4 regions of the Psychrobacillus sp. NPDC093200 genome follow, and region 1 is predicted to be linked to each of the others. Evidence: predicted binding sites of a transcription regulator. Region 1 holds the regulator's gene; each other region holds the start of a gene.
What was found. Region 1 encodes LexA, which represses DNA repair genes until DNA is damaged. Its sites were predicted from a motif close to CGAACATATGTTCG; they were not measured.

Region 2: the regulator LexA is predicted to act here: its motif matches at 2,369-2,382, upstream of ACQKNZ_RS10300 (YolD-like family protein).
Region 3: the regulator LexA is predicted to act here: its motif matches at 3,245-3,258, upstream of recA (recombinase RecA).
Region 4: the regulator LexA is predicted to act here: its motif matches at 4,525-4,538, upstream of ACQKNZ_RS11745 (DNA polymerase thumb domain-containing protein).

What each region holds. Positions count from the first base shown of each region.
Region 1 is NZ_JBNNVC010000002.1:1,085,459-1,093,864, forward strand. It holds gene ACQKNZ_RS13165 (alpha/beta hydrolase) at 1-308, shown strand, start outside; gene ACQKNZ_RS13170 (YneF family protein) at 665-886, opposite strand; gene tkt (transketolase) at 1,035-3,035, opposite strand; gene ACQKNZ_RS13180 (DUF896 domain-containing protein) at 3,123-3,356, opposite strand; gene ACQKNZ_RS13185 (YneB family resolvase-like protein) at 3,421-4,068, opposite strand; gene yneA (cell division suppressor protein YneA) at 4,065-4,376, opposite strand; gene lexA (transcriptional repressor LexA) at 4,552-5,172, shown strand; gene ACQKNZ_RS13200 (hypothetical protein) at 5,303-5,689, opposite strand; gene ACQKNZ_RS13205 (DinB family protein) at 5,891-6,340, shown strand; gene ACQKNZ_RS13210 (hypothetical protein) at 6,977-7,582, shown strand; gene ACQKNZ_RS13215 (hypothetical protein) at 7,949-8,406, shown strand, end outside.
Region 2 is NZ_JBNNVC010000002.1:536,687-545,092, forward strand. It holds gene ACQKNZ_RS10290 (dihydrolipoamide acetyltransferase family protein) at 1-986, shown strand, start outside; gene ACQKNZ_RS10295 (LLM class flavin-dependent oxidoreductase) at 1,137-2,129, shown strand; gene ACQKNZ_RS10300 (YolD-like family protein) at 2,413-2,784, shown strand; gene ACQKNZ_RS10305 (VC0807 family protein) at 3,001-3,684, shown strand; gene ACQKNZ_RS10310 (LysR family transcriptional regulator) at 3,731-4,612, opposite strand; gene ACQKNZ_RS10315 (citrate/2-methylcitrate synthase) at 4,717-5,787, shown strand; gene ACQKNZ_RS10320 (hypothetical protein) at 6,102-6,431, opposite strand; gene ACQKNZ_RS10325 (SDR family oxidoreductase) at 6,962-7,702, shown strand.
Region 3 is NZ_JBNNVC010000001.1:1,414,248-1,422,653, forward strand. It holds gene ACQKNZ_RS06870 (DUF3388 domain-containing protein) at 1-384, shown strand, start outside; gene ACQKNZ_RS06875 (helix-turn-helix domain-containing protein) at 401-1,264, shown strand; gene pgsA (CDP-diacylglycerol--glycerol-3-phosphate 3-phosphatidyltransferase) at 1,315-1,893, shown strand; gene ACQKNZ_RS06885 (competence/damage-inducible protein A) at 1,909-3,165, shown strand; gene recA (recombinase RecA) at 3,338-4,405, shown strand; gene rny (ribonuclease Y) at 5,007-6,560, shown strand; gene ACQKNZ_RS06900 (TIGR00282 family metallophosphoesterase) at 6,637-7,434, shown strand; gene ACQKNZ_RS06905 (stage V sporulation protein S) at 7,521-7,787, shown strand; gene ACQKNZ_RS06910 (2-oxoacid:acceptor oxidoreductase subunit alpha) at 8,052-8,406, shown strand, end outside.
Region 4 is NZ_JBNNVC010000002.1:807,956-816,361, forward strand. It holds gene ACQKNZ_RS11715 (GNAT family N-acetyltransferase) at 1-414, opposite strand, end outside; gene ACQKNZ_RS11720 (DinB family protein) at 591-1,058, opposite strand; gene ACQKNZ_RS11725 (DUF6157 family protein) at 1,060-1,473, opposite strand; gene ACQKNZ_RS11730 (hypothetical protein) at 1,490-1,783, opposite strand; gene ACQKNZ_RS11735 (GNAT family N-acetyltransferase) at 1,920-2,360, shown strand; gene ACQKNZ_RS11740 (cytoplasmic protein) at 2,670-3,173, shown strand; gene ACQKNZ_RS11745 (DNA polymerase thumb domain-containing protein) at 3,250-4,503, opposite strand; gene ACQKNZ_RS11750 (HD domain-containing protein) at 4,727-5,704, opposite strand; gene ACQKNZ_RS11755 (ABC transporter permease) at 5,725-6,765, opposite strand; gene ACQKNZ_RS11760 (ABC transporter permease subunit) at 6,762-7,601, opposite strand; gene ACQKNZ_RS11765 (hypothetical protein) at 7,745-7,909, opposite strand.

The DNA of each region.
Region 1 (8,406 bases):
GCTCTAGCTTAGCCATCCGATTTGCTAATCTCTTCTTAAAATGGCGAGATGGTTACACCTTGAATTTGGTATCTCCGATTGATGTAGTAGATAAAATAGAAAAACCTGTTTTATTTATTCATAGTATGGAGGATGATTTCATCTTGCCAAAGATGACAGAAGATTTATATGAAAAGAAAAAAGGACCTAAAATGCTCAAATTATTCGATGTAGGAGCACACGCTAAATCGTTTAATGAAAATAGCAAGGAATATGAAGAAGTTGTATCAGATTTTTTAAAGCAATATAGCTTGCTAGGGGAAAAATAGGCATTTCTAATTTGATTTTAAACGATTAATATTCCATTAATTAAGCATATTGAATAATAAAATTTTAAGATTAGGATTCCATTATAGAATTGGAATCCTCTTTTTATTTTTATTGATAACAAATCATTCCTAATTGAAATCTTTACATAATAAATTCAGAGTGAAAATCTCCTTAAAGAGAATCTATATTCTTTGGGAGTCTACTTTAATAAAATTCAACAAATATTTTTGAAGTAATCCTTTTTCATACTAGAAATAATCCTAAAATAAAATGAGTGTATATAAAAAACTGCAAACAGCTCAATTAGTTTGAGATGTTTACAGTCAGAAAGCACCCAATTAATGAGTGCCTTTAATTATTTGTTTTGCATTTTATTCATTTGGTTCATCATTTGTTTCACTTGTTTTTCGGATGGCTTACGACCCATCTGTGCCATCATCATACGTAGCATTTGTTCATTGATTGGTGGATTTTCTTTCAAATATTTCATCATATATTGTCGTGCTGCAAAAAATCCGATTACAACACCACCGATTAAAGCGACAATTACTATAACAACCCATATCCAAGTATCCAATTTTTCTCCTCCTTTACCAACTTCTCTACGTGTACAAGACACCAATTGAAATTATACTATAAATTTCATAGGCATTCTATATAAATTCTTTGATAAATAGCAATTCGAATACTTTTAAGAGAAAGTATTCGAATTGCAAAGAAGAATATTATTTTTGTAGTAGATTTTTCATCTTAGAAACAACATTTCCTACACTAAAGCCATATTCCTTCATTACGATCTCTCCAGGTGCACTTGCACCGAATTGGTCTATTGCAATAACGTCACCTTCGAATCCAACATAACGATGCCATCCAAGAGAAGATCCCATTTCAATAGCAAGGCGTTTTGTTAAGTTAGAAGGCAATACAGCATTTTTATATGCAGTATCTTGTTTTTCAAATCTATCCCATGATGGCATAGATACTACAGAAACTTGAATTCCTTCTTCTGCTAAAGCTTTTTGAGCCTCTACTGCTAGTCCAACCTCTGAACCTGTTGCAAGTAAGATACCCTCTGCATTTTCAACTGGTGAAACGATATAAGCTCCCTTTTCCACACCTTCACTAGCTTGGTCTACAGAACCTTTAAGTGTAGGTAAGTTTTGACGAGAAAGCACTAACACAGTTGGTTGATCCTTAGAGGATACAGCTAATTTCCATGCTTCCGCTGTTTCATTTGAATCAGCTGGACGGATTACTGATAAGCCTGGCATAGCTCTTAGTGAAGCTAAATGCTCAACTGGTTCATGAGTTGGTCCATCTTCCCCTACTGCAATACTATCATGAGTGAACACATATGTTACTGGCAATCCCATTAATGCGGATAGACGAATTGCAGGGCGTACATAATCACTGAATACGAAGAATGTCCCACCGAACACATGTAGACCGCCATGAAGGGCCATACCATTAAGAGCAGTTCCCATTGCAAACTCACGAACACCAAACCAGATGTTTTTGCCCGCATAGTTATCTGCAGAGAAATCTCCAGCATTTTTAATAGTCGTTTTGTTAGAACCAGCTAAGTCAGCACTTCCTCCGAAAAATGAAGGCAGATTTTGAGCGATAGCATTAATAGCTTCACCTGAAGCTGCTCTACTTGCTTGTGAAGTTCCTTCTTCATAAGTTTTAAGTGCATCTGCAAAGTTTGCAGGCATCTCTCCATTAATCGCTTGTTTTAGAGTTTGAGCTAGCTCTGGGAACTCTTTTTCATAAGTAGCTAATCTTTCGTTCCATGTAGCTTCTTCTTGAACACCTTGACGCTCAGCAGCTTCCTTGAAAGTTTCATAAACTTCCTCTGGTACATAGAAATCTTCTTCGAATAACCATTTATATTCTGCTTTAGCTAATAGAGATTCTTCTTTGCCAAGCGGCATACCATGAGCATCTGCTTTTCCGGAGCGGTTGGGAGAACCAAATCCAATAACTGTTTTCACTTCGATAATTGTTGGTTTATCGTTTTGTGATTTAGCTTTGTCGATTGCAGCTGAAATTGCTTCAATATCATTACCATCTTCTACATAAATATGGTTCCATCCGTATGATTCAAAACGTTTTTCAATGTTCTCAGAGAAAGATTTATGTAAATCTCCATCTAACGAAATATCATTACTATCATACAATACGATTAGTTTATCTAATTTTAAGTGTCCCGCTAGAGAAATAGCTTCAGCAGCTACACCTTCCATCAAATCTCCATCTCCGCATAATGCATACGTATAATGATCAACAATAGAATGTCCTTCTTGATTGTAAGTAGCAGCTAAATGCGCCTCTGCCATGGCCATACCTACAGCCATACCTATACCTTGTCCTAAAGGACCAGTTGTTGCTTCTACCCCTGCTGTGTGACGAAATTCTGGATGTCCGGGAGTTTTAGAGTTCCACTGTCTGAAGTTTTTAATCTCTTCCATAGGAAGATCATAACCACCAAGGTGTAGCAAGCTGTATAACAGCATTGAGCCATGACCTGCTGATAAAACAAAGCGGTCGCGGTTAAACCAATTAGGATTGCTTGGGTTGTGGCGTAAATGTTTTGTCCATAATGTGTACGCCATTGGTGCAGCTCCCATAGGAAGACCTGGATGACCAGAGTTTGCTTTATCGATTGCATCGATAGATAGAGTACGAATAGTCGTAATTGCTAATAGATCTGATTGTAATGACATGAATGACATCCTCTCGAACAAAATTTTTTCTATAATAATAGTTTAGACAACAATTCGCGTATTATCAATGGTTTCTGAAATGATTAGTTAATTCAGAAATTTACCCTTTTTCGCTTGTTGTACCTTTTCTGGTGTAACATCGTTTCCAGAAGGGTCGATAACTTTTACACTTTCTATTGTATCTCTCATTGTTGCTCTAAATGTTTCCAAATATTCTTTGCGCAAAGCACTTTGTTCCTTTGCTTCCTCAATAGATAATCCACTGGACTTAGACTTTTTTGCCAGCTCATTAATACGTGCTAGTTTTTCTTTACTTAACATATTTTTCATCCTTTCAACTAACTCTTATATAAAGGTATGAAAAAAACACACGAAGTGCAAGTCTTTACCCTTCGTGAGTCTCTTTAAATTCCATATATCTTCTATGTACAGTTGCTTTACTTATATTAAAACCTAATCCCTTTAATGTAGAGGTGATTTCCTCGTATGTGAGCCCTGCGTTCCGTAATCGGACAATTTCATCAACAGGTATATCTATTCGCTCTCTTCCCTCAGGGTTTCCTCGAGTTTTTAAATTCTTTTCTGGACGATAGCCTTTTGATATCGCGCGCTTCATTCCTCTTTTAATCTTGGCATTATGAATTTTACGTTGATATTCCTCCACCAAGGCAAGGATTTCTAAAAGCATAGAATCCATTTCATTTAAGTTTAATATACCTTTATCCTGTAACGTATAGACCGATGTGTTTGTTTTCTGAAGTAAATGAAGGACAGCCATTCTACCATTACCTCTACCTATTCTAGTTTCATCTTGCACAAACACCGCTTTGATATCATTTTCTTTTACATAATTGAGCATCTCTAATAGCCCGTCTCTCTCAACATCATATCCACTATGCTGATCTGCAAAAACCTGAGAAACCTCACTGCCCTGTTTTTTAGCAAAATCTATCAACTCTTCCTCTTGTCTCTCTAAAGAAGTTTCTTGTGTGGATTTGTCTGTACTTACTCGACAATAAATAACTGATTTCATTCTCCCGCTACCTCTGTTCCATAATTTAAGTGAAGGTTCTCACTTACTTTAGGAACAACTATAACATCCCCAGCTTTAATAGAGGTATCGTATAAATTATTCATTTCTATTACCTGACTAACCCATTCTTCCCTTGAATCTTCTATGCCATATTTTGTTGCAAGAGCCCATAAGGAATCCCCTTGTTCTATTTTGATGTGTGAGTCTTCCTCGTTTGTTATTGTATGTGAGATTACCATAGTTGTCATAAATATAAGATTTAGTCCTAAAAATAATGCTAAAAAATAATTGTTTTTTACCCAATTCATAAAAAAACCCCCAAAATTAGAATGTTTGTTCGGAATGTATGTTCTAATATTAATACGAACATTTGTTTTTGTCAACAAATATTAGAACCTATGTTTGCATAATTTTCAGGACACTGGTATACTATTAATAAGTATTAATCTAGTAGGGAATTTATTACTAAAAGAGGTGAACTCATTGAAGAAAGCGTCTAAAAGACAGGAAGATATTCTAGCTTTTATAAAGGAAGAAGTTCGTAAAAAAGGCTATCCACCATCCGTACGTGAAATTGGTGAGGCAGTAGGTCTTGCTTCAAGTTCTACTGTACATGGACACTTAGCAAGATTGGAAAGTAAAGGTTTAATTCGTAGAGACCCTACAAAACCACGTGCAATAGAAATATTAGATGGTTTAGAGGCTACTGTCGAAAGGCAGGGAGTTGTGCATGTTCCTTTAGTTGGGAAGGTTACAGCTGGTATGCCTATTACTGCAATTGAAAACGTTGAAGAATTCTTCCCGCTTCCTGAAACGTTTGGTACTTCAGATGATCACCTATTTATGTTAGAAATTATGGGTGATAGTATGATTGAAGCTGGAATCTTGAATGGAGATTATGTCATTGTTAAACAACAGCAATCTGCTAACAATGGGGACATCGTTGTAGCAATGACAGAAGAGGATGAAGCAACAGTAAAACGATTCTTTAAAGAAAAAACGTATTTCCGCCTACAGCCGGAGAACTCTGCGATGGATCCGATTATTGTTAATCAAGTCTCTATTTTAGGAAAAGTAGTAGGAGTTTACCGACATATTCACTAATGATTGCTTGACTTCTACAATTTTCATAGTATGATTACTTTGAGCCGATATCATATCTAACAAGAAAGTGGACATTTTTGTTTAGATCATCGAAAAACCCCTTCATGTTCGAGACATGAAGGGGTTTTGTTTATATTATTGCTTGTTTTGATTGTTTTGGTATTACATTCATTCCCTCTAAGAGAGTCTTTGCATCTTCATTAAAATAATGTTTGATGTCTTGTCTTATTAGCAAGGACGGGTTATCTCTTATTATCATTCTCAAAGCTCTAACGTCAAATTTCGTAGCATGCTTATTAATCGTGTAAATCAAGGAAACTTCTTGGCGAGTTAAAGGCTGGGCTCCTGATTCTAGGGTGTCGTTTATGTAAACTAACACACTTCTCGCATTGTCAATAAGTAAATGTTTATTTATATTAACTAGATTTAGATTTTCCTCTATATATTTTCTTGCTGAAGCATAATCTAACTTTTCTATACTATGATTAATCACATTAATTAATTCATTTGCATCCACATTCTATCCCTCCACTATTTCCGGAATTACAGATATATAAGTAGCATTGTACTATATTAACATCAAATTTGTAAGCTCTTTATCCTATTTTAATTCATCGGAACAATAAAAAATATTTAGAAATTCATAAATGAATACATTTGTTTATTAAAATTTATATTTACATTATTTAATATATGTTAATAGAAAGGATTGATTTATTTGGCTTTTCCATATCGGAATGATTACAGAAAAACGTTATTACCTTATTTAAATAGTTTACAAGAAGAAAGCTGGTTTAAAACCTCACCAACCTATCCAAATAATTTGGCATGGGTTATTTCACATATTGCTACTAGTGAGGATTTCTGGATTAATGAAGTGGCACTCCAACAAAAGTTAGTTTTGACTTTAGACAAAAACTCCTCTTCGTTCGAAATACTTAAAGCTTATCAAGATATTCGCATACATACAGACGGAATATTAAATAACTTAACTGATCAACAGTTTAATCAACTGATTGAAGTCCCTAAATTTTCTGATGGTTGGATTCCTCCTTCTCCCCCAACCTATAACTGGGTATTCCATCATATATATAGTCACGAAGCATACCACATAGGACAAATTGGCATCATAGCTCATTTCAATGGTTTTCCTAAACCTCTTTTTTAAATTAGCTTCATTGTCCAACTGAGAATATTGTTCAAAAATTATTTAATGGGGGTGAAACAATTGATCCCATTATTTCGCTACATTAATTTGGCTCTTCTATCCTCAAATCTTTAGATTCAACAAAAAAGGAAGGACTAGAATAAAAATTCTTGTCTTCCTTTTTTTGTTTCTGCTGTTGTTGATTGAAAAGTAATATCTATATGCGTCCCTCCAATTCCACATCTGATTATTTAAGAGCTACATAGTAGGACTTTTCTTCTCCATGCCACTTCATGCCTCAATATTTATTTTCCATAAAAATGTTATTTAAATACATTTTCTAATCCTACTGTTCTCGTAACCTGTCGTATATATCCACGCTAACAAAAACCCGTTTTCCTTCCTTATAGCAGTGACTTCATTTTAAGAGATGAATATAGTAAATAAGTGCATATTTTAAAGCCGACTGAAATCCCCTTTCTTATCGTGAGAAATAATAAATCAAGTACAGGAACTAACGCCAGACCTTACATTTGCTCAACTAAATCCTTGTAAAAGCAACAATATTTTTTTTTCATCTTAAACCAAGTTATACAATATGTTCTTAGCTTTTTTTAATAAGCACAGGATTAAAAGCCAAAAGGAGTTTTTTTCATAATGCGAAAATGGTTATTTTTAATAATGGTTTCTTGTATGTTGGGCCTTACTGCTTGCTCCGTAGCAAAGGAGGAAGAAAAACCTGAAAAAGAGATAGAGAAAGTAGTAACAAAAGAAGAGAATGCGGCTGAGGAAGTAAACAAATCAGATTCAAAAGAAGAGGCAACAGTACCTGAGGAGGAAATGGTATCTACAGATAAGGAACTGGTGCAATACTATGTGGACGATGTGAGAGTAGCTTATATGGAGGTAACAGATTTAGCAGTACGCTGGGATGAACTAAGATTTGGATCATCCAATGGTCAATTGGACAGCTATACATTTGCCACTGCTATTTACGAGGAAATTCTTCCACAAAATATGTTTGTTTTAGAAAACATTGAAGCTATTATTCCTCCAAATGATGATATTGCAGCCACGCATGAAATATTAATAGATGCTATTAGCAAGCAACATATCGCATTCAGTGAAATTGCTGCTGGTCTAGATGCGAATGATCCAGACAAGATAACTAAAGCAAATGAAATTCTAAATGAGGTTAGGAAATTGGATCGCGAGTTTTCAAGAAAAATGGAGGCTCTTATTAAAGAATACGGAATCCAATAACATTGCAATTCTATTAACCTTTTTTTGATGACTGATCGCCCTTGTTTAGCGACCAGTCTTATACATACAATAATTTTCATTTTTATATTGTGATAAAAAAACAATGTTCTTCTTTCAAAATGCCTATTAAGTAATGGCCTCCCTATGCTCTTCCAGCCTATGACCTATACACAAAAAGACGTAATCTAAAAGAGTCTCCCCTAAATAATCGAATAACACGTTAAAGTATTTACTTTTTCTCTCATCTCTTTTTTTACTGTTTGATTGTAACAACAAAATATCTCTTTGCTCTCATAAAAAACAGTATTAATGGGCATTCTGTTAATGTTTAAATGTAATTCTACATATGACAGGTGGAGAAGAATAATGGGAAATTCAAAAGAACCTTTTTATAAGAAGTGGTGGTTCTGGGTAATCGTCGTAATTTTTGTTATTGCACTTGCATCAATCGGCGGAGATGATGAGCCAGTCAACGATATAGCTACCGAGAAAACCACAGAAGACAATAAAAACGAAGCTTCAACGACTAATGATTCAAAAACAGACGAGGATAAACAAGAAAAGAAAAATGAAGGAAAGATTAAATCAGGGACATACAAGGTTGGTACTGATATATCCGCAGGAGAATATATAGTGTTTGCTAATGGCTACACATATATAGAAAGTTCAAAAGACAGCTCAGGTAAATTGGAAGGTATTATTTTCAACGATAATTTAAGTAAGGATTCCCATTCCTATGTGACGCTTCACGATGGAGAATATTTTAAGTTTCAGGATGGTGATATGTATTCTATTGAGCAAGCTCCTTCTATAGTTCCTATTGA
Region 2 (8,406 bases), 550 kb from region 1:
ATATCCAATCAGCACCGGCAGAACGGGATAAAGGAATAAAAGCTCGTTACTCTCCTGCAGTTCTTAAACTTTCTCAGGAGCATGACATAGACCTTTCTTTAGTAACAGGTACTGGTAATGAAGGCAGGATTACTCGTAAGGATCTACTAAAAATCATAGATAGTGGAGAGATTCCAAAGGCTGCTCCTGCTGCAAAATCTGCCGTAGAAGAAGCGCCGGCTGTATCTTCTGCTCCTGCGAATTCCCAACCAAAGTCTGCTCCTGTTAATGTTCCAGTCGGAGCAGGTGATATTGAAATTCCTGTTACAGGCGTTCGAAAAGCAATTGCAGCTAATATGCTACGTAGTAAGCATGAAGCGCCTCACGCTTGGACAATGATAGAAGTGGATGTAACTAATCTTGTTCAATACCGTGACTCTATTAAAAATGAGTTTAAACAAAAAGAAGGCTTTAACGTTACATACTTTGCCTTCTTCGTTAAAGCAGTAGCACAAGCATTAAAAGAGTTCCCGATGATGAACTCTATGTGGGCTGGTGACAAAATAGTCCAAAAGAAAGACATCAATATTTCGATTGCGGTTGCAACAGATGATGCATTGTTTGTTCCAGTGATTAAACAAGCAGATGAAAAGACTATTAAAGGGATTGCACGTGAAGTTAATGAGCTTGCAGGAAAAGTTCGCTCTGGTAAGCTTAAATCAGATGAAATGCAAGGTGGTACTTTCACAGTCAACAATACTGGTTCATTTGGTTCTGTTCAATCAATGGGTATCATCAACTACCCACAAGCAGCAATTCTTCAGGTGGAATCTATTGTTAAGCGTCCAGTTATTATGGATGGCGGCATGATTGCTGCAAGAGATATGGTGAACCTATGTCTATCTTTAGACCACCGCGTGCTAGATGGCCTTGTTTGTGGTCGCTTCTTAGCTCGTGTGAAAGAAATATTAGAAAATATTTCGAAGGAAAATACATCTGTATATTAATATTCAGGCGAGAAGTCCCTCAGTAAGGGCTCTCGCCTTTTTTTATTTATAAAACTTAAGTCCCTTTCGTTTACTTTTTTAAACTATTTCTATAGCATTTAAAAGGAAAGAGATACACATGAATTTTCTATGAAGGGACGATTATATATTATGAAATTAAGTGTTTTAGATCAAGCACCGATCACGGCTGGAAATACTGCAGCAGATGCATTAAAAAAAGCAGAAGAATTAGCCCTTTTAGCTGACGAATTAGGCTATCACCGTATGTGGATGGCTGAGCATCATGGAACCGGGGCTTTTGCGAGCTCAGCTCCTGAAGTCATTGCAGCCCATCTTGCTGCTAAAACTCAAAAGCTCCGTATTGGTACTGGCGGCGTTATGATGATGCATTATTCAGCTCTTAAGCTTGCAGAGGTCTTTAAGACGTTAAGTGCTTTTTCTCCAGGGAGAATAGACTTCGGAGTGGGGCGTGCTCCTGGCGGGGATAACTATGCGATGCATGCTCTTTCTGAGGGCCGTCCACCAATGGTGAACAATATGTATGAAAAACTAGGAACTGCATTACAGCTTTTAAATGACGAAGTTCCCGAGGACAGTGTATACAATAAAACGATTGCTACTCCATCTAATATCGTGCTTCCCGAAGCTTGGTTGCTTGGCTCGACAGGGAACAGTGCGATTCAGGCAGGAAAGATGGGCTTGGGATATTCCTTTGCACAATTCTTTCAGGGAGGAATGACTCCTGCTATTTTAAATGCATACCGTACAAATTTTAAGCCTTCAGCATTAATGGAAAAGCCTGAGATTAACGTAACGTATTTAGTGACAGTTGCTGAAACAAAAGAAGAGGCAGAATTTGAAGCACTTCCACAGGATATATCTAGACTTTCTCTGATGAAGGGACAAATTCGCCAGCTTATGACACCTGAAGAAGCACAAAACTATCATTTATCTGAAATGGATCGCATGATGATCCAGGAAAATCGTAAAATCCATTTAGTTGGTTCTGCAAAAGAAGTAGCTACTACTCTTCAAGAAGAACAGGCGCATTATGGGTTTGATGAGGCGATGATTTGTAGTATACCGCATTCTCAGCAAAAGCGTTTAGATGTATATCGATTGTTAGCAAAAGAATTGTTGTAGTGTCTTGATTCTCTTTTATATTAATACTGACTGAGCTTCTTGGTATCTTTAGCGAGTAAGTGAACGATTCGTCGTTCACTTACTCGCTTTTTGAATTGACTTCGTTCGTACTATTACAATTCTCAACTCAAAAAACATACTTTTGCCTTGCTTGCTTTCTAGTATAGATTGTTTGCTAACAGGAAAAAACAAGAATAATACTTTATAACATGAATTGCTTTAAATTGGCGGTTGATAACAGAACAAACGTTCTGTATAATGATAAAAAAGAAAGGTGATGGAGATGGCTAATTTCGAGGAAGACTGGAACGCGTTGGATTTATCTAAAATCCGTGATAGAGGTTCAAAAAAGTGGGTGGCGATGATGTTGCCTGAACACGTGAAGATGTTGAGAGACTATCATGAGGAGATAAAAAAAGTTCCGCGCCCAGATCTAAATGAGTTCGACTATGAAGCAATTCAAGAACAAATTGAACTTGCGATGAAAAGAAATGTAGACATAAAAATTAAACGTTGGAAAGATGGAGAATTTTTATATCATCGAGGGACAATTCAATGGATTGATTTAACTAGGCGCATTATCGAATTAGAAGATCCATTCCAATTTTTTGAAGTGAAATTGGATGAAATTGTGGACGTGACGATATTAGAATAAAAACATTCTGACATACCTCCTTATAGAGGTCTTTATTGTTTGGAAGTGCTAAGTCTAAATAGATTCAAACATAAAATAATTATAGACAAGATAACTGATGAATCACTTGGGATATATTCAATGTTAGATTTGCTAAATACCTTAATGATAATGAATTCCTTTTACTATAAAAGAGGATTATAGGTATCCATAGGGAATATATTACAGAAGGGTATGATGAGTGGGATAACAGCAAAGGATGATAAAGGGGCAATGAAGAAATACTATATCTTTTTAGAAATCTTGTTTTATGTAGTAGTACCATACTTAATTTGGACTAATGGTAGAGAAGGTTTAGGTGATTATTGGGCACTTTTGTTATCCACTGCACCTGGATTTGCCTATACTATAGTACGTTTTATTGTAGATCGAGAATTTAATGTGACGGGCATTTTTATCTTATTCAGTTTATTGGTAGGAACTGTGATTGATATATTATCAGGATCTGCAGAAAGGATGCTATGGAACCAAGTGTATTTAGGGGTTGCTTTTAGCTTCGTCTATTTGGTCTCCATGCTCATTAAAAAGCCACTCCCGTTATTTTTCTTTATAGATGTGGCATTCTTGCAGGGATATGACCGTGAGAGCAGTAGAAAGCTGTTCTATCGTAAAGAATTATTTAAATGGTTTCAGCTGTTGACGCTAATGTTTGTCATAAGAGGGCTGACCCTAGCAGGCATTAAGGCATGGCTTTTGGACAGGTATGGTGTGGATAGCTATGGCACAATGTTGATTTACTTGAGAATAACTGGTTGGGTCTTTGCAGCAGTTTTCATATGGTTCTATCTAAATATTTACAAAGAAATCAAAAGATTAACGCAACCACAGCCTCTGCAAGCGATAACAAAAGAGAATCCTTAACACATATTAGAGAAAAAGCGTTAGCCCATTAGCTAACGCGTCTAACTTATCCAAAATAATATTTGGAAATTTGTGCGATAAATTCTTCTTCTAGCACGCTCTTTTTTTTAACAATGATAAATGTTGAGACAGTAGGCAGGTCGAACAGATCAAAATGTGGCTGCATCATCTTTCCTTCTATTAATTCTCTTCTAACAATAGAGTGAGGAAGAAAGGATACACCGAGCCCCTCCTGAATAAAGCGTTTAGTTATATGGGCTTGTGTGACCTTCATGGTTCTTAATCCAACTACATGCTTATTTAGCTTCAGTAGTAGCTCATCCCAAAAAACAGGATGATGGTGAGTAAAAAGATAATTTTTCTGAAGTATCTCTTTCACATCTATTGGTGGTCCATTTTCTTCATCAAATCCATCAAAAGGCATTAAAAACAAAATTGGGTCCTCGTAAATAGAGATTGATTCTATATTTTTCTTTTGAGAATCAATCGCAGATATTCCAACGTTTACTTCCCCTGTATCAACCAATTCCTCTATAAGATGGGATTCCTCTACCCTTATATTTATTTCTAAATCCGGATGCCGCTTTAAGAATGTTTTTAAAAAGTAAGGAAGAATGGTTTCCGCCATAAGGGGAGAAATAGCAATTGTCCATTTACGCCGATACCCTTGTGCAAATGATCGTATTTTATTGACGCTTGACTCCGACTGTTGAACTAGCTGCTTAGCCTCTGGAAGAAAAAATTTACCAGCCTCCGAAAGGGTTACACGATTGTTTATTCGATCGAAAAGAGGGGTACCTAAATACTCTTCCAGTAATTTAATATGGACGGTCACACTTGGCTGAGAGACCATTAATTTTTCAGATGCCTTTCGAAAGTTTAAGGTATCTGCAGCTACACAAAATGTTTTTAACCAGTGATATTCCATTATATTCACCTACTTGATTAACTTTTTTAATTAAGTTAATTATATATATTTAATTTTTATTATCAATGTTTTTAAATATAATAAAGAAAAAGGAGGCGTTTCATATGTTTCAAAAAGGATTAAAAGATGTAGTTGCTGTTCATACAAAAATCGCATCGGTGGATGGAGATATAGGAGAGCTTAGATACCGTGGGGTAAAAGTAGATGAGCTAGTAAATGAAGGGTCATTTGAAGATATCGCCAATTTTTTGTGGACAGGGGAACGAACAAACACTAGTTTTCCATCTTTAAATGAATTTAGAGAACTACCAAATCACATAATTGCAATTATTGATGCTCTTCCAATGGAAGTGTCCTTGATGGATGCGATGAGAACGGCGATATCAGGCTATGCTCATGCAGAATTTAAAGAAAAATCACTAGAAGAGCAGGCGATAATTTTAACAGCAGCACTGCCGGTCATAGTTGCTAGACATTATCGAAACCAAAAAGGATTAGCAATAGTAGAGCATAAAAAAGAACTTAGCCATACTGCCAATTATTTATGGATGCTAAATGGTGAAGTACCAACAGATGTACAAGTTGAAGCGCTTGAAACCTATTTAAAGCTAACGATGGAGCACGGTTTAAATGCCTCGACCTTTGCTGCTAGAGTAACGATTTCGACAGAGTCAGATCTTACAGCTGCAGTAACTTCAGCGTTAGGAACAATGAAGGGACCGTTGCACGGAGGAGCGCCTTCAGGGGTAATTTCACTACTCAATGAGTTTAAAAATCCTACAATGATTAGAGACATTGTAAGAGATAAAATTATAAATGGCGAAAAGATAATGGGCTTTGGTCACCGAATATATAAGACAGAGGACCCTCGTTCCATTTTACTTCGAGACAAATGCTTAAACCTCCAAGGAAAGGATCCTTGGTTAGATATCGCAACTATAGCAGAAAAAGAAATTATTGATTTACTTGCAGAGCATAAGCCTGGACGCAAGCTATACACAAATGTTGAGTATTATGCTGCTGCAATCATGCGCTCGATAGATATGCCAGCAGAACTATTCACACCTACATTTAGTGTAGCTAGAATGGTAGGCTGGACTGCACATGCTATTGAACAAATAAGAGACAACACCATTTTCCGCCCACAATCCATTTATGTAGGGGAATTAAAGTAATAGAGGTAATAATGCAGAAGCATCCGTCAAATGTTTATTTTCTATATATACTTAAATAAAAAGAAATCATATTGAACTAAGTATTGTAGATTTCCGTTTTGGTGTACTCTTTGCGAGCGGAGCGATAAGCCATCTCTGCCGCTATTGTTGTTACACAAAACATGTTGTTAGCTGCCCACCCACATTGTCTGCGTGACGCATAATGGGATTGTTCTCAGGCATCTGGTATTGGTTATATCGCTAGATAGTCGAAGCTGTTATGTGTTTAGTTTGCTAAATATAAAAAGTCATGTGTTATAAAACACATGACTTTTTTATGATTTTTGTTTATTTTTGATGAATGTGTAAATATTTAAAACAACTCCTATGACAAACATAATAATTGCATTCAATGCAAGAACTAAAACCATAAATCCTCCTGCAAAAGCAATTCCTTCTCTTGTGTCATCTGGATCATAGTTTTTATTAGCATAATAAATTCCGAAAGCGATAAAACAATAGACTATCACCGGAACTAAAAGGGCCATAACAATTGAAGAAACCCATAAAGGAATTTTCCTTTTTTGGTATAAATACACTGCTAAACCATCACAGATTACAAGAGACAATAATAAAACAATCCAAACAATAGCATCACCGTTCATATTAATTACACCCCTTCTATAAAAGGTTAACCTAATGTGGATATTTTTACAATTAAAGGTAATTTTCTGGCATCCGAAGAGTGCTTATACCGAAAAATTGAATAAACTGATGTGGAGAAAACCGAACTTTGGAAAGGACAGTTAGACCGTAATCTAACCTACCCCGCCAACATACCCCTAATTGGTTTCCTGCAACTTTACTAGGAAATCAGTGGATATACATTACTGTAAATACGCAAAGGGGAGTATGGCATAATACAAAGACTTCTAATCAGCAATTAAATAGAAGATAATATTTCGTGTATTTTCAAATTATTCTGTTATATAATGGTATTTATAGATGTTATTGGAGTGGTGAACTTCAATTATTTTAGATTTCAGACCAATACAATTATGCAGAGTCTAAAAAATCTTAATACGGAATGTAGAATAACAGATTTTCATTTACATATATATTGAAATTATTACTTTTTGAATCTCCAATTATATATTTTTATCATCGAGTTTCAAAGTAGAATAGGAGAAAAACTATGAACAATAAAATAGCAATAATCACTGGAGCAAGTCATCCCAGGGATATTGGAACTGCAATTTGTAGAAAATTAGCTTCTAAAGGAATAGATATATTCTTTACTAACTGGCAGGCGGACAATGAGTGGATCAATAGGTTACAGCAAGAGATAGAAAATTTAGGGGTCCGTTGTGTAGGAATGGAAATCGATTTATCACCGAGTGATGCTTACAAAGTGGTGCTAGATTCAGTGGAACTGGAGTTGGGAACGCCTTCTATACTAGTTAACAATGCAGCGCATTCGACAAGAGATGGTTATTTGGAATTAGACGGCAATACAATGGATGCTCATTATGCAGTAAACATGAGAACAACATTTTTGCTTAGTGTCGAATTTGTCCGTCGCTTTAAGAGAGAGAGAGCGAACGGAAGAATTATAAATATGACATCAGGACAGGATTTAGGAGCAATGCCAGGAGAACTTGCTTATGCTGCCACCAAGGGTGCTATAACAGCTTTTACAAAATCATTATCTGCGGAAGTCGCACCCCTCGGAATTACAGTAAATGCAATAAACCCTGGCCCCACCGATTCAACTTGGATGACCGATGAAATAAGAGAACACCTTTTACCGAATTTTCCAATGGGCCGAATAGGTCAGCCTAGCGATGTGGCAGAGGTCGTATCCTTTATTGCTAGCGATGAGGCAGCTTGGATTACTGGTCAAGTTATTCATTCAGAGGGTGGTTTTAATCGTTGATGAGGAAAATTGGCAAATGAAAAAAAATCAAAATACAATTCCAAGATTGATATACTTTGTGTTTTAACCATTCTTTTAGTTTTTACAATGTTAACTTATTTCCATTGGAACGGTTATCAGTAAGTTACAATGAAGAAAATCCTACTCTGCTAATTGAAGAGAGATTAATAGGCAAGGAAACCTATAAAGTTGATTCTTCTACTAATTTAAAATAGATGATTTTCATCAACCAAGTAAATGGAAGTTAACTTGTATGTTTTACCCTTTTACTGCCACGCCTATTTGGTTAAGGCGATATTCTACAAGAAACAATCCTAAATAAAATGGTTTGTAAGCTTTTTTGATAGTGGTAGAAGTATTTATTACCGAGAATATATTAGTGCATAATAATCTACTACAAAATATTTCTGCCCATTAATAGTAGTAGCATAGTTACTAATGAATCTGAGGGAAAGCTATGAATAATTTGATGAAGCTTGTTATTTTAATATGTATGTTTGTAATATTTTCTGGATGCACAGAGGAAACAGTAAAACCAATACTAGCTAAAAGTAAGTATGTAGATTAGTTTATGTAATTCCTCTGTCTAACGTACTCTAACAAACAAAAGAAAAATAAGGGTAATACTTTTTGCTAGACAATTGTTTCATAAGAGGATATTTTTTGAGCTTTTAGAAAATCGGTATTCTTCTTGTTATGCACTC
Region 3 (8,406 bases), on a different contig from region 1:
GTGGCGGCTAGTGTATGTGCGAACAAAAAGTGGATTTTCTTATCGTCTACCATGATTAAGCAAACTATTAGAAATCAGCTCGCAGGAGATGAATTCAGTGATCGTAATATTTTTATACTGGATGGTATTGTTACCCGAAAATCAAACGATGAAAAACATCTTCAGCTAGTAAGGGAAATGATGAGGATGCCTACTATTAAAGTAGTTGAGCATCCAGATATGTTCATCCAGCATTCAGAATATTCCATTGAAGATTTTGATTATATAATTGAGCTTCGCCATAGTCCTGATGAGGAAATAACGTATGAAATGATGGAGAAGAATCACGGTATGTCCGACAAGGGAATGGGTGGCTTTGGCGGATTTGGCGGATTTAATTTTTAACGGGTAGGTGTTTTATATGACTGAACTTGGAACTCGCTTAAAAGAAGCGAGAATAGCAAAAGGCTATAGTATTGAGGATTTACAAGAAATAACTAAAATACAAAAAAGATATTTGGCGAATATTGAAGAAGGAAACTATTCAACAATGCCAGGAGCCTTTTATGTGAGAGCTTTTATTAAGCAATATGCAGAAGCTGTCGGCTTAAATGGCGATGAACTCTTAGAAACGTACAAAGCAGAAATTCCAAGCCCTGCAAACGAGGAAGTTGCTAAAAGTATACCAACTACACCATCAAGAAGAACCTTAGGTGGGCGATCTTCGAATAAGTTTATGGAGATAGTGCCGATGATTATAGTTGCATTGTTTATTGTAGCGATTATTGTGATTGTATGGGTATTAAGACAGAATTCACCTGAAGCAGACGATTCAAGTGAATTGAAAACTGAAGAAAATGTAACGCTAGAAACGAACCGTCCTTCAACTGATCAAACAGCAGTAGATAACGAAGAGGAAGAAAAGGAAAAAGAGGCAGTAGTGGAGGAAGAGGAAGAGAAACCTACACCTGAGCAAGTGGTTACCTTAGTGGGAACCGAGGGAGAAACTACTACTTATACTGTCAGCGGTTCAGAGACTTTTAAGCTTAAAGTTGTGGCTAATAGTGCTAAAACTTGGTTAAACTTAAAAGATCAGGATAGTAATAAATTATATGATAGCTGGGTCAATTCAGGGACTCCATACGAATTGGATGTAACAGATAAGTCCCAAATCCGTGTTCGTGTTGGGGATGTTCTAATCAGCGAGGTATATATTAATGACCAGTTAGTAGAATTTCCAACAGAAAAAAGCCCACAAAATTTAGTTATACAGTTCAACAAATAGTCATCGATGAGATGGCTATTTTGTTTGAAAGATGAAAGGAGTTTTTCAAAATGAATATACCAAATAGAATTTCTATGTTTCGAATTTTTTTAATCCCAATTTTTATGATTTTTATGCTAGTAGACTTTAACTGGGGAGAAGTTAGCTTTTTAGGTGCAACAATCCCAACAAACCATCTAATAGGTGCAATTATTTTTATTATCGCCTCTATTACAGACTTTATCGATGGCTATTACGCTCGAAAATATAATTTAGTAACGAATATGGGTAAATTTTTGGACCCATTAGCAGATAAATTGCTTGTGTCAGCGGCATTAATAATTCTCGTGCAGTTTGGAGTTGCGCCAGCTTGGGTAGTTATATTAATTATCAGCCGCGAATTTGCCGTGACTGGACTACGATTAATTTTAGCTAATACTGGAGAGGTAGTGGCGGCAAACCAGCTTGGCAAGATAAAAATGTGGACACAAATAATTGCGATTTCATCCTTACTATTAGGAAATGTATTCTTTGAAATGTTCAACTTCCCATTCGATATGATTATGCTGTATGTTTGTCTATTCTTCACAGTATGGTCGGGATTTGATTATTTCTATTTGAATCGTAAAGTGTTACTTGACTCAAAGTAGGAAGGAAGTATAGGAATGAAAGCAGAGATTATTGCGGTAGGTTCAGAGCTATTATTAGGTCAGATTTCTAATACAAATGCCCGATTCATATCTTCCCAGCTTGCGGAGTTAGGGATAGACGTATATTACCATACGGTAGTTGGAGATAATCCCAATCGGTTATTAGACTCCATCAAAATCGCAGAAGAACGAGCAGACCTAATTATTTTTTCAGGAGGTTTAGGGCCTACTAAGGACGACCTAACAAAAGAAACAATTGCTAAACACCTTAACAAAAATCTTGTACTTGATGATCACGCGATTATGTATATAGAAGATTTCTTTAAAAGATCAGGAAGAATGATGACTGAGAATAACAAAAAACAAGCGCTGGTTTTAGAAGGCTGTACAGTCTTGGAAAACAAGCATGGGATGGCTCCAGGAATGCTTCTTTCAACAGAGAACCATGCATATATGTTATTACCTGGGCCCCCAAAGGAATTGGAACCGATGTTCCAATTTGAGGCTAAGCCACTACTACCTAAGTTGTTGTATAAAGAAAACGTTATTATGTCTCATGTAATACGCTTTTATGGAATAGGAGAAGCAGAGTTAGAGACACAGGTCCAAGACTTGTTAGACAATCAAACAAATCCAACTTTAGCTCCTTTGGCTTCTGATGGAGAGGTAACGTTAAGACTTACTGCGAAAGCAGACACTGAGGAAGAAGCATGGAAAAGCATTGAAATGCTACAGGCTGAAATTTTAAACCGTGTCGGTAAATATGTGTATGGCTATAATAACGAATCACTTGCCTCGAAGTTAAGAGATATTCTAATTGACAATGAACTAACAATATCTGCTGCAGAAAGTATGACGGCAGGTCTTTTCCAATCAGAGTTGGCAGCGGTCCCGGGAATGGGGGTTGCGCTAGTAGGTGGTGTTATCACTTACACTGAAGAAGTAAAAATCAATCAACTAGGTGTTAAGAAGGAAACCATTGATGAACACAGTGTAGTCTCTAGTCAGGTTGCCGAGGAGATGGCAATCCGTGTTAAAGAGAAATTTAATACAACAATTGGTGTAGGTATCACTGGAGCTGCAGGTCCAGACGGACATGGCGACCAACCGGCCGGTACGGTTTGGATTGGAATTGCCTATGGGGACGTTGCGCCAATATCCTATAAATTGAATCTTTCAGGCATGAGAAACACGAATAGATTAAGAACTGTGAAATTTGCAATCCATTATCTTATCCGTATACTCAGAGAAGAGGGACTTTCAAAAATTTAATTTTGACTATAAAAAACGGCCCAAAATACTATTTTGAGCTGTTTTTTCCTATCAAATTATGATAGTCTTAATAAATAAACGAATAGATGTTCGCTTTTTTCTTGTAAATTTCTCAAAGACCGAGTATACTAAAGATAGTAAAAAAAATGATAGTTTCTAGGAGGAAATACATTTGGCTAATGATCGTAAAGCAGCGTTAGAAATGGCTTTAAAACAAATAGAGAAGCAATTTGGGAAAGGTTCAGTTATGAAGCTAGGAGAGAAAACAGACCGTGAAATCTCCACTTCTTCAAGTGGTTCCCTAGCTTTGGATGCAGCTCTTGGAATAGGCGGATATCCACGTGGCCGTATTATTGAAATCTATGGACCTGAAAGCTCAGGTAAAACAACAGTAGCTCTTCACGCAATTGCAGAAATTCAAAAAACTGGTGGCCAAGCAGCATTTATTGATGCTGAGCATGCATTGGACCCTGTCTATGCACAAAAACTAGGCGTTAATATCGATGAATTATTATTATCTCAACCTGACACTGGAGAGCAAGCCCTTGAAATCGCAGAAGCTCTAGTTCGCAGTGGTGCGGTTGAAATCATAGTTATTGATTCCGTAGCAGCTTTAGTACCAAAAGCAGAGATAGAAGGGGAAATGGGAGATTCTCATATCGGTCTTCAAGCTCGCTTAATGTCTCAGGCTTTGCGTAAGCTTTCTGGTGTTATTAACAAATCTAACACGATAGCTATTTTCATCAACCAGATTCGTGAAAAAGTAGGCGTAATGTTTGGTAACCCAGAGGTAACACCAGGTGGTCGTGCGCTTAAATTCTATAGTTCCGTTCGCTTGGAAGTAAGACGTGCAGAAGCTATTAAACAAGGTACTGACATTATGGGTAACAAAACAAAAATTAAAGTAGTAAAAAATAAAGTTGCTCCACCATTTAAAACAGCAGAAGTAGACATTATGTATGGAGAAGGGATTTCTCAAGAAGGAGAAATCGTCGACATAGGTTCTGAATACGATATTATCCAAAAAAGCGGTTCTTGGTATGCATACAATGAAGAACGCATAGGTCAAGGGCGAGAAAACGCTAAACAATTCTTGAAGGAAAATCCTGCTATTAAAGACGAAATCGCATCAAAAATTCGTCAATCTTTAGGAATGACTTCAAATTCATTTGTTATTGCAGCACATGAACAAGAGGAAGAAGACGGCGAATTCGAGCTACTTTTAGATGATGAAAAATAAAAAGTTAAGCTTCTTCTTTTAGGGAAGAATTACAAAAGGTATTAAGAGTCTATCTCTTGATACCTTTTTTTAAAATAAAGTTTATAGCTGAGAACCCCGGGATGGCATATCATACCTACGGTGGAAAGTGTATATTCATCTATTATTCATTTTTCAAGGAAAATATTATTTGATAGCTTTATATAATGAGTAAGTTTGATCCAAACGATTTTTTAGGTGAAGACTCTTGGTTGTTGTTGGTGAGAAAGATAAGCTAGCATACAATGGCAATAATCGAAGGAGAAGGGTTATGCTTCCTTGTGAAAAGCGTCCATCTGAAGTAAAAATTAACCATATCTATCACATATCATAATATCAATAAAAAAGTATTTACCCAAAATCACCCTATACTTTTCTTTTGCTCTTTATAATATGAAGACCCCCCTCCCCTAAAACTAATAATATTCTCCCGTTTCCTTGACAGAGTATTTCTACATCTATACAATTAAAATTGTATAATTTCTTTATTAAATGATAAAAAGGCTGTACAAATATGCACTAATTATTGCATATTTGTGCCAACTGAAACTTAAAAGTATAGCAATAGGGGGTGTTCGAAATGATGGAAATTATCATCTCCGCTTTGCTTGGTCTACTTGTTGGTGGCGCTGTTGGTTACACTTATCTGAAAAAAGTGAATGATTCAAAAGTGACTGGTGCAAAACAATCTTCTGCGCTCATTTTAGAGGAAGCAAAGCGAGAAGCAGAAGCATTAAAGAAAGAAGCACTATTAGAAGCCAAAGATGAAACTCACCAATTACGAAATGAAGCTGAATCTGACATCCGAGAACGCCGCATGGAACTGCAAAAACAGGAAAATCGGTTATTACAAAGAGAAGAGAACCTAGATCGTAAAGATGATGCTCTAAACAAGAGAGAAGTAAGTCTTGAGCGTAAAGAAGATGCTCTAACACAAAGACAACAGCATATCGAACAGAAGGAAAGTGAAGTGGATGAATTAGTTGATAAGCAACAAAGCGAGCTTCAACGTATTTCTACGTTAACACGAGAAGAAGCAAAAACAATTATTCTTCAAGAGGTAGAAAACGAACTAGCAACCGATATTGCTGTGATGACTAAAGAGTCAGAAACAAGAGCCAAAGAAGAGGCTGACAAAAAATCTAGAGAAATACTTTCACTTGCTTTGCAAAGATTTGCGGCAGATCATGTTGCTGAAACAACTGTGTCAGTTGTAAATTTACCAAACGATGAGATGAAAGGGCGAATTATCGGACGCGAAGGACGAAACATTCGTACGTTAGAAACATTAACAGGTATTGATTTGATCATTGATGATACGCCAGAAGCTGTTATTCTTTCTGGATTCGATCCTATTAGAAGAGAGACTGCTCGACTTGCTCTAGAAAAATTAGTACAAGACGGACGTATCCATCCAGCTCGAATCGAAGAAATGGTAGAGAAATCTAGAAGAGAAGTAGATGAACAAATTCGTGAAATTGGTGAACAGACTACATTTGACGTAGGTGTTCATAATTTACACCCAGATTTGATGAAAATTTTAGGTCGTTTAAGATACCGTACAAGTTACGGACAAAACGTACTAAAACATTCCACAGAGGTTGCATATTTAGCTGGACTATTAGCAGCTGAACTAGGGGAAGACGTTACATTAGCTAGACGTGCTGGCTTACTACATGACATTGGTAAAGCTATTGACCATGAAGTAGAAGGTAGTCACGTAGAAATTGGTGTAGAACTTGCTAGAAAGTATAAAGAACATCCAGTAGTGATTAACAGTATCGCTTCCCACCATGGTGATACAGAGGCTACATCTGTTATTGCGGTATTAGTAGCTGCTGCAGATGCATTATCCGCAGCAAGACCAGGTGCAAGAAGTGAAACATTGGAAAACTATATTCGCCGTCTAGAAAAGTTGGAAGAGATTTCAGAATCATATGATGGTGTTGAAAAATCTTTTGCTATTCAAGCGGGTAGAGAGATTCGCATAATGGTACGTCCAGACCAAATCGATGACATTACAGCACATCGCTTGGCTAGAGATATCCGTAAGCGAATCGAAGAAGAGCTCGATTATCCTGGTCACATTAAAGTAACAGTAATCAGAGAAACAAGAGCTGTCGAGTATGCAAAATAAGTAAAGAAAAAATGAAATTGAAATTAAAAGGCTTCGAAATGAAGCCTTTTTTTCGTGAAGGGAAGTTATTAAAATAATGAAAATTTTATTTATTGGTGACATTGTTGGATCTATTGGTAGAGATACGTTAGAAAGCTACTTGCCAAGATTGAAAAGAAAATATAATCCAGATGTAGTAATTGCAAATGGAGAGAATGCAGCAGCAGGTAGAGGCATTACAAAAAATATTTTTAACTCCCTTTTACATATGGGGGTAGATGTAGTAACTATGGGAAATCATACATGGGACCAAAAAGAAATTATGGATTTCATTGATGATACAGATTATTTAATTCGCCCAGCTAATTTTTCAGAAGAGGCACCTGGAAAAGGAATGACCTCTGTTACAAAAAACGGTCATACTATTTCAGTTATCAATATGCACGGCAGAACCTTCTTGCCGCCGCATGAAGATCCATTTAAGATGGCAACGGAAATGGTAGAGGAAGCAAAAAAGCTATCGCCAATCGTATTTGTAGACTTTCATGCAGAAGCGACAAGTGAAAAGATTGCTTTTGGCTGGCATTTAGACGGAAAGGCATCTGTCGTTGTTGGTACTCATACACATGTACAAACAGCAGATTCTCGTATTCTGCCTGGTGGTACTGCTTATATTACAGATGTAGGGATGACAGGACCTTATGACGAAGTATTAGGTATGAAAAAAGAAGATGTCCTGTACCGTTTTCAAACAAATATGCCAACTCGCTTTGAAGTGCCAAAGAGTGGGCGTTCGGTACTAAGTGGATTTTTCGTAGAGGTAGATAACAAAACAGGTAAAGCGATACATCAGGAAAGAATTTATATTAACGAAGATTATCCATTTGAGGCTTAAAAATGTCTAAATAATTTCTTCCGAGCATAAGTTAGTTTATGAACGAAAGCAAGTTCATAAATATAGCGATAAAAGGAGAAATGATAGTGGATTCTTTAAAAGTATCTTCTCGTTCAAACCCAAATTCAGTTGCTGGTGCATTAGTTGCAGTTATAAGAGAACAAGGTTATGCAGAAATGCAAGCAGTAGGCGCAGGAGCATTAAACCAAGCGATAAAAGCTATTGCTATAGCAAGAGGATTTGTTGCTCCAAGTGGCACAGACCTAACTTGCTCCCCGGCTTTCACAGATATTGTTATCTCTGGTGAAGACCGAACTGCTTTGAAATTACTGGTGGAAAAGAAAACAAAATAATATATTGTTGCAAATCGTTCTCCATAAGGAGACTTTGCGCTCTATATAAAGTTATGCAAAAAGTCGCTACTTATTATAAGTGGCGGCTTAAATTTTGGGGAAAGTACATACAGTACTAATTTTTTGAATAATTGGTGACGAAGCATTTCCGTCAAAGGTCTGAAATTCTATAAAAAAACAGGGAATACATAGTGAATATCCCTACTTCGTGATAAACTAATGAAGGAAAAAAGCATTTAAAGAGAATAGTAAGGAGATGTTTATATGTTGCAACAGCTTTCTTGGAAAGTAGGAGGGCAGCAAGGAGAAGGTATTGAGAGTACGGGCGAGATTTTCTCTATGGCTATGAATCGCCTAGGATACTACTTATATGGATACCGTCATTTCTCTTCTCGAATTAAAGGTGGACATACTAACAATAAAATTTGTGTACGTCCTACTCAAGTACGTACCATTCCAGATAACTTAGATATTTTAGTGGCGTTCGATCAGGAAACCATTGATGTAAATTATAAAGAGCTTACAGAACAGAGTGTAATACTAGCTGATGCTAAATTTTCACCTGAGGCACCAGAGGACTGTCTAGCACCAATGTATATCGTACCTTTTACAGAGATTG
Region 4 (8,406 bases), 280 kb from region 1:
CTTACTCTTTTTTTCCCATTCACACCAGAAACGCTCGACCCCTGGGTATTTCTCACCAATGCTTGAAACAATAAATCCATAGTTTCTATAAAAGCCAACTGCGTCCTGGTCGGTTTCCGCAGTCAAACGGCGAATTCCCAGTTCCTTCACCATATAGTCCAACATTTTACTTCCTATTCGTTGTTCTCGAAGATTTGGAGAAACAGCGATATGTTTGATCTCTGCCTCATTACTAAGTGTCATCTCAATGCCTATACAGCCCACATAATCGTTGTTTCTTTTCCAGCCATATAGCTTTCTTGTCTTAATTTGTTGATAAAGATTATATTCACGTAAAACTTTATCGCTTGAGGTAGCATGTTCAAGTAGGCTAAAAATGTACGGATCAATAGTATCCTCTTCAACTTTATTCATCTAAACACCTATCCTTTGTTGCTCGTAATGAGCGAACGGTTATAAATCCTGGCTATACGGTTATAAAATTTTTTATACGGTCATAAATTCTCGCTATCCGGTCATAAATAAATTCACGCTATGCAGTCAATCCACTATCATTCATTGATTGTGCTCCACGTATTCAACATAACCAATTAGTAGTCGGAAACTAGTTTATATAATCGTTGAATCGTTTCCATATGTATACCTTCATGATAAAAGCTGAATAGAAGAGCCTCTGTACTAGTATTAAATGTAACGCCCATCTTGTTTGTAAAAGGCTTAGGTAGTGACTGTTCAATTGGAAATGTTTGTTTAATCCTATGTGATTGCTCTACTAGTACTTGAGCAATTTCCTCTAGCGTTGAAGGTGTTTCTCTCCACTTTGCAGGTTTTGTTCCTGCTGCAAAATAGGTTTCATAAGTATCTGGTACACCCATCTCTATCCCTAGTAGCATAAAGCATAACTTTTCTTGGGTATAAGCAATATGCCCAAAATTCCATCGGATGTTGTTGTTAAAGCCATTTGGAATTTCGTCTGCTAGGTTTTCTGGTATTTGCTTGATAGCCTTTAATGTGAGCTCCCGTACTTGATCCATATGTCGATAAAAAATTTTCTCCATTTTAATCCACCCTTACAGTTTTTTTAGTACGCATGCCCTTTAAAATTTTTAACTGCGAGCTATTCTCCAATTGTTTGTAGTGCTCACTTCCTTTTTCATAGATAGCAACCTTCCCAACCTCATTATAATGAATTCCCCAACCATAATTTTTAACGAGTGGGGAGGCTCTAAAGCATGCCTTAGATTTGCTGAAAAACTCGCTTCTCTTTTCTTCTAAATTATTCATTTCAATTTGATTTTTTATTAAGTAGGTTAAAAACTGCACATCCTTCTGGGTGTACTCGTATGGATTACGATAAATAAGATCATATTCTATAGAAGCAATTGTTGGCTTATTGTGTTTTGGTGTGGGGACTATTGCAGATATAACTGTCGAGTCCTCTGAAATGGTGATAAAGGTGTTTGCATAGCACATTTCATAGCAGCTCCTATTACGTTTGGTATGGTTTGTTTACTTTATTACTTTTCAGCATAATGATTAGACAAGTAACCCATACGTTGATGGGGAAAAACAGAAGCATGATTAACAATCCATTTGTCTCTTTTAGAAATTCGCTAGGGTTCTGTTGATAAAGAAATATAGAGGCCGACGCTAATAGCATGAAACTCGCTATAAAGTTGGTAATCATGGCCATCTGCCTGTTGCATCTTTTTAAGACAAAAAGGGAGAAAATAGTTACTAGTGAAAAAGAAGCTGCAATTACAGCTATATTAATCAAATACAAAAACATCCCCCCCTTAACTTCTTCCTATATATTCGCCTTTAGCAGTTTAATCACCTTCTCATTTCCAAAGGTTTCCCATTGCAATTTAAATAAAAATAAACTAACTTTATAGAAAAAAGGGAAAGGACTGAAAAAATTGAAATCAAATAAAATTACCTCCCAAGAGGATTTAAAAAAAGCTTTCGCAATTAGAGAAGAAGTATTTGTTAAAGAACAGGGTGTGCCTTTAGAAGATGAATTTGACCAATTTGATACCCTTTCCGGGGATTGTCAGCATATTCTAGTTTTAATTGACAATGTAGCAGTTGGGACAGGTCGCTTAAGAGTAGTAGATGAATTCGGAAAGCTAGAGCGTATTTGTATTCTTCCGCCTTATCGAAAATTAGGATTAGGGAAAGTAATTGTCAAAGCTCTGGAGGATGTTGCGAAAGAATTGAAAGTTTCGAAAGTGAAGCTTCATGGTCAAACCCATGCTGAAGGATTTTATACTGGACTTGGATACAAAACAACTTCGGATATCTTCATGGAAGATGGTATTCCTCATATCTTGATGACGAAAGAATTCACCTTAATTTAACTATTCTAAAAATACTGTTATATGTTATAATATAATTAAATCTGTTTGGAGAAAGGATACAAAAACTCGTATGCCAACTTTTACTTTGTAATGGACCAACTAAATTGGATAGCACTTTCCCTTAAAAACATCTGTTTTAACCAAGGGATTAGTCTGCCCATCTACCATTACAAAGGGACAAGAGCAAACCAGTAGTTTCGTATGCTTTTTGAGGTCCTTTTAGGGGCCTTTTTTAGTGCAAATTAATAACGATCCTGCCAACATCCAAACGGATGCGATTGTTCCTTTATCTTATATGAGGTGAAGGAAATGACCGTTGTATATCACAATTGGGAAATACTAAAAAAACAAACGATTCGTAGAGAAGTAAAGCACTGTAAAATGTGCGGGAAAAATTCCTTGTTTACTGATACAAATATTCGAAGACATAATTCAAATGGAAAGCATATATACCGTTTTGCCATTTATAAATGCGAAAAAAACCATACCTGGAATAAAAAATTAGATATTTATAAAACTTTTCGAAGACATGAAAGAGTCCACGGTCGTGAACCTGTAAACAAAGAAAGCACGTTGACAGAGCTACCTGTAAATCTTTATATGGAAAAGCTTATATCGGAAGTTCATGTAACGATTAAATCTGTAGAAGGAGTTTATCGAATTGATTTTCTTCTTTCTCAACAAATACCTGACTGGAGCAGAACAGCTGTTGTAGACAAAATAAGAAATGGTTTTATTTTAGTAAATGGTCTATCGATTAAGCCAAGCGCAAAAGTTATGCCGAATGACACCATTATGATTAAGCTGCTTTAACTGACCTTCCCTGTGAGAATATGATTAATTTTCACAGGGTTTTTTTATCGTATTTTTTCTATAATATTTGTTCATCCTATTTCTTATGACCTCCGAGCAAGCCCGCTCGTTTCACTGCAGTGCCAGCTTCGGTATAGGAAACTGCGCGTAAAATAGCGGTTGAACCATACTTGCTACGCAGATAATCCATCGTCTTTCCAAGCTTGCGTTCCTTCCACTTTCCTTCTTCAAAAAGGCTAAGCTGCATAGAGTTCTCCGGCTCTAGATTAGTGATAGAAATGGATAGCCTTCTCACTGGACTACGGTCATAAAACTCATCAAATATTTTTTCGCAAATTTTATAAATCTTCATAGTCGCATTCGTCGGTTCATCTATGGAGCGTGAACGATTAAATCCTCCCCCAAAAGAGTCTTTACTATAGCCCACTGCAAGATGTATAGTGCGCCCCACCATATTAGCCTCTCTTGCTCGTCTTGCCACATCCTCACACATTTCCAATATGACTGCCATTACTTCTTTTTTTGTCCGGTAATCTCGAAACAACACCTGCCCCTTTCCATAGCTTATCTGGCCGTCTACAATGGGCGCTCCCAGTTCAGAGAGATCTATCCCCCAGGCATGGTGATACAATTGATTTCCCATCACTCCAAATTTATCCTCCAACAACTTCAAGGGAGTTTTTGCTAGCTGTCCTACATTGAAAATCCCCATGTTATTTAGTGTTTTTTCTAAACGAGAGCCAATTCCCCACATTTTACTTAAAGGTGAAACAGGCCATAGCTTTTGTTGAACATCTTCATACGTCCATTTGGCAAAACCTGTTTTTTTGGCATCCAAATCAAGCGCCAGCTTTGCCATAAGCATATTTGGCCCCAGTCCAACAGCACATGGAAGCTGAAACTGATAATGCAAACCGTCCTGTATACGTTTCACCGTGTTCTCAATTGGCCCCCAAAGCCTTTCTGTTCCCCCAAGGTCTGCAAAGCATTCATCCACACTATAGACATGAATCGCTTCACTTGGGACAAACTGATTCAAATAGCGCGTGATTTCCATTGAAACTCGAACAAAAAATTCCATTTTTGGTTCCAACAGATGGATAGAAGGATCGTCTGGTATTTCAAATAACCTCGTCCCGGTCTTTACGCCAAACCTTTTTTTCATTGGAGGAGAAGCAGCAAGCACAATGCTCCCCTTCTGCTCCAAGTTTCCAATAACAGCAATAGGCGTATTCATCACATCTAGTCCTGCTTCTGCCGCTGCACAGCTCGCAAAAAAGCTTCGAATGTCGATGCAAATAATATTTCGATTTTCTAAGCCCTCATACATAAAATCTACTCTCCTTCGAAAGGAACATTCGTTCGTTCTTATTATTATATTGCAAACGTACGTTCTTATTCAATGGTAATGTAGACCATTAGGAAGGAAAACACTTAATCGAATAAATTGAATAAATTCATTACTCATGAGAAACAATTTCAACAGGTAATTGGGACACTAATTCTAATAACAAAATAAAGACAAGCCTAATCACGATATAGGCTTGTCTTTATTAGCAAGATAAAATTTTTACATAGGTTCCTTTTACTGCTCGTTGCAATGCCGTTTGGTTTAATTTTTGAATCTGCTTAGAGCAGTCAGAAGCTCTTACTAAACCATTTTCCGAACAAACTAGAGGGTCTATTAGTCTAACCTTCATTTTCTGATGAAAATCATAATTGGTTAGCTCGTCTATCACTTCAACAGAAGGATGAAGCTTTTGAAGAGCATGTTGAATTTCATCATCCTGTGAGCATACTACCAATTGGAGCAACTGATCATCCTCCAAAAGAAAATCCTCTAATGTGATGATTTGTTTATCCAATGCTGCCTTTAAAACAAAAGCTAACTGGTAGTTGCCATATAAATTTAAAGGATTCATAAAGAAATCAATTACTTCCTCATAGTAGACCGATGTAAACCACTCGGCGATTTCTATATTTGGAAGAACCATTTTACCGTCTTTCACGATTAGATTCTGTAAAAAATGTTGAACTTCTTCCATTGAAATATTTCCATAGGCATACAGATCGCGTAATGTGTAATCGACACGATCTGCACATAAATCAGGGGCACTTTGCTCGAGCAAGGACCATCTCGAATCATTAAATAGGATGTCTTTTAAGTTATATCCATATTTAGTTAGGATAGTAGGTATTGAGGAACCGTTAATTATTCTACTATATATTTTTTCATGATAGTCCTCGTCCTTATTATCCAGAACAAAATCGATGACATGAGAAAAAGCAGTATGTGAAACATCGTGTAGAAGACCAGCAATCTGTTCTTCTAACGAACCCCCTATTTTTTTTACTAGAAGCATGACACCAATGGAATGCTCATATCGAGTGACATTCCATTCTTTCTTTACTAAATAGCTTGCCCCGCCTTGATGTATGCCCTTTAATCGTTGAACAGGCTTACAATTTATTAATTCTTCTAATACTCCATCTACATAAAATTCTCCATATAAGGAATCCATAATAAGCATTGAAGATATCCTCCTTAAGCTCAGACTTTTTGCTTTTCTTTATCCTCATAAAGAAGTTGCATCTTTTCTTGTAGTTGCTGCTGGTTCCATTCAATGATGTCCTCAGACAGAAACGATACTTTCTTTCTCTTTGGAATATTGACTTGTCCGTTCACTGCGCGAGTATAGCCTTCTATCATTGCGGAAATTGCCAAGATGAGCAATGCAAAGCATATAGCAGGTCCTAGTGGAAGCCATGGTACACCTTGCAGATATCGGAAAGATGAACCAAAAAGTCCTGCCCATTCATAGGCAATAGACTTTGGAGGATCTCCAAACATAGGGTCATAGCTAACTGCTGTACCTCCAATATACAATTGGAGCAACCCGAGATGCGTAAACACAACTAATGTTTCGACGACCTGTTGTCCATACAAAACGAATAATTTCTCTCTCATCATTGGAAATAGGTGACGGGTAATGATTCTCGGTCGACCAGCCCCTAACGTTTTAGAAGCCAGAATATATTCCTCCTGATAAAGCAGATTGGCCTCGTTGCCTATGAGAGAAGCCACAATTGGTACGGTGATAATGGCCATTAGCACAACCTGGATAATAATTCTCTCCCACACAGTTGTAGAAAATCCCTCCATCGGCTCCCATAGCACTGGGTAAAGCATAAGATAAGAAAAAATAGTCATAGGAATATAATGTAGAGGATCGATAGCGCTATTAATAATGGCCCGTCTCTTCTGCCAATAAGTACCGATTGCAAATCCTAGTGGTACTGCAATAAGCATTCGAACAGCTGCAACTCCCATGGCAGATATAATGGTATATTTTGCTCCAAGCATGATTTTAGCAAACATGTCATAGCCATATTGATCGGTCCCAAGTGGGTGCATCCAGCTTGGGGATAGTGGAGCTGCTTCTATTACTCTGCCATTTTCCATTAAAAAATAAGTTTGTTTCGGATCTGGCCCAAAAATCCACTCAAATATAAAACTGCCTATTAAAAAGAAGGCTAATATAGTAAATCCAAAAACAAAATATGGCTGTCTCCAAACTGATTTCATCTTCATCCGATTGCTCTCCCTTTGTTCAAATGACGTAGAAAATACCACTCGCCAAAACTATAAAGGAGAAACACTGGGAAAAAGAAGCTGCATACCGTGATTAAAAATAACTCTCCTGAAATGTTATTGCTCAAATAATACATAATACCGGGCATATTGAACATTCGTTCAAGAATGAATAAGTTTGAAAGCATGAACCACATAGTCTTTTTCGATTGAAAGAAAATACTAATAACTGCATTTCTAAAAATATGTATAAGTAGAATAGCCAATTTACCGAATCCAAGAGACCTTGCAAGCTCTGCATACATTTTACGTTCTTCAGCCTCGAAAGTAAGCATACTTAAACGATAGAGCTGAACCATTGGTAGAATCATCAGACAAACCACGGGAAGTAAATAAATTTTTTCCCCACCAGTAACAGCTATTTTCAAGAATATACCTGTATGCTTATGGATAATAATGATCAATAGCTGAATAAGCATAATAACCAATATGTCCGGAATCGATTCCAAAAAGAAAAAAACTGTTTTAATACGTTGTCTAACCCGTTCCTTACATAGCATAGTTAGCACTGTAAAAAATAACGCCAACAAAACAGCAACCAGAAGTGCCAAAAATAAAACTTCTAACGAATATTGTACAAACCCCTCAATATGCATGCCAGCATATCGGTCCAGAAATTCTCCTATAGAAAACAAGCCGAGTAAATGATTTCTATATTCTTCCCACCAAAATTCTCCTTGTTGGAAGCCGGTGATTAACAAAGGCAACCCACTAATCAGTAGGATACCAATAAATGCTACAGACAGCTGTAGCATCCATCTCCAAAAAGCCTTCATAAAAAATTCCCCCGTTGTCTGAAAATTACGATGAAATTATCATATCACAATAATTAACAAATAAAAGAGAATTTTTAGAAGGTTGATATATTAATAAAGGAGCCTCTCTAATCGAAGCTGCTTCTCTAAATTATAAATGACCGTTATTTCTTTTTCTCCGCAGTTACAGAAAGAATCTTAGATTCTCCCCCATATTCTAATCGAATATTTTTTCTCGCCTCAATTGGAGATTTTGCGGTCACGGGCTTAACTTGAACAACCCCATTCACTTCCATCTCCACTAGAAAGTATTTTTCACCACATCTCATATAAATCCCTCCATATTGTTCATTTACAATGTAGCCAAAAAATAGCTATTAAGCAAAAAATAATGCTGTGATAGAATTTCCTAATAGTTAGATGTGGCTCTTGCCCCCTGTTGTTAAGAACGTTCCTCTGGTTAAGGGGAGTGTTCCTATAACTTATAAGACACTTCCCCCGTTAGGGGTGATTTCTACTCAATTAGAGGACAGATTCAACGTTTTACGTGACACTTCTTAGCACTTTAGGAGTGGTTCTCGACAAGCTCTAGCATTAACTAGCGTTTCCACATTTACTCCTCTTATTTCGAACACCAGTCTATGCAATATTATATTAACATGATTTTGGAAATGAATACCTTGAGGTCTTTTATCCAACTTATTATTACTCTATAACAAAGAAAAAGGTTTTTTTGAAAATTCAGTAGAATACATATAAAAGTATCAAAATAATAGTCTAAATTGCTTTGCTCAAGGAGGACTTAATACATATATTATTAAATGGA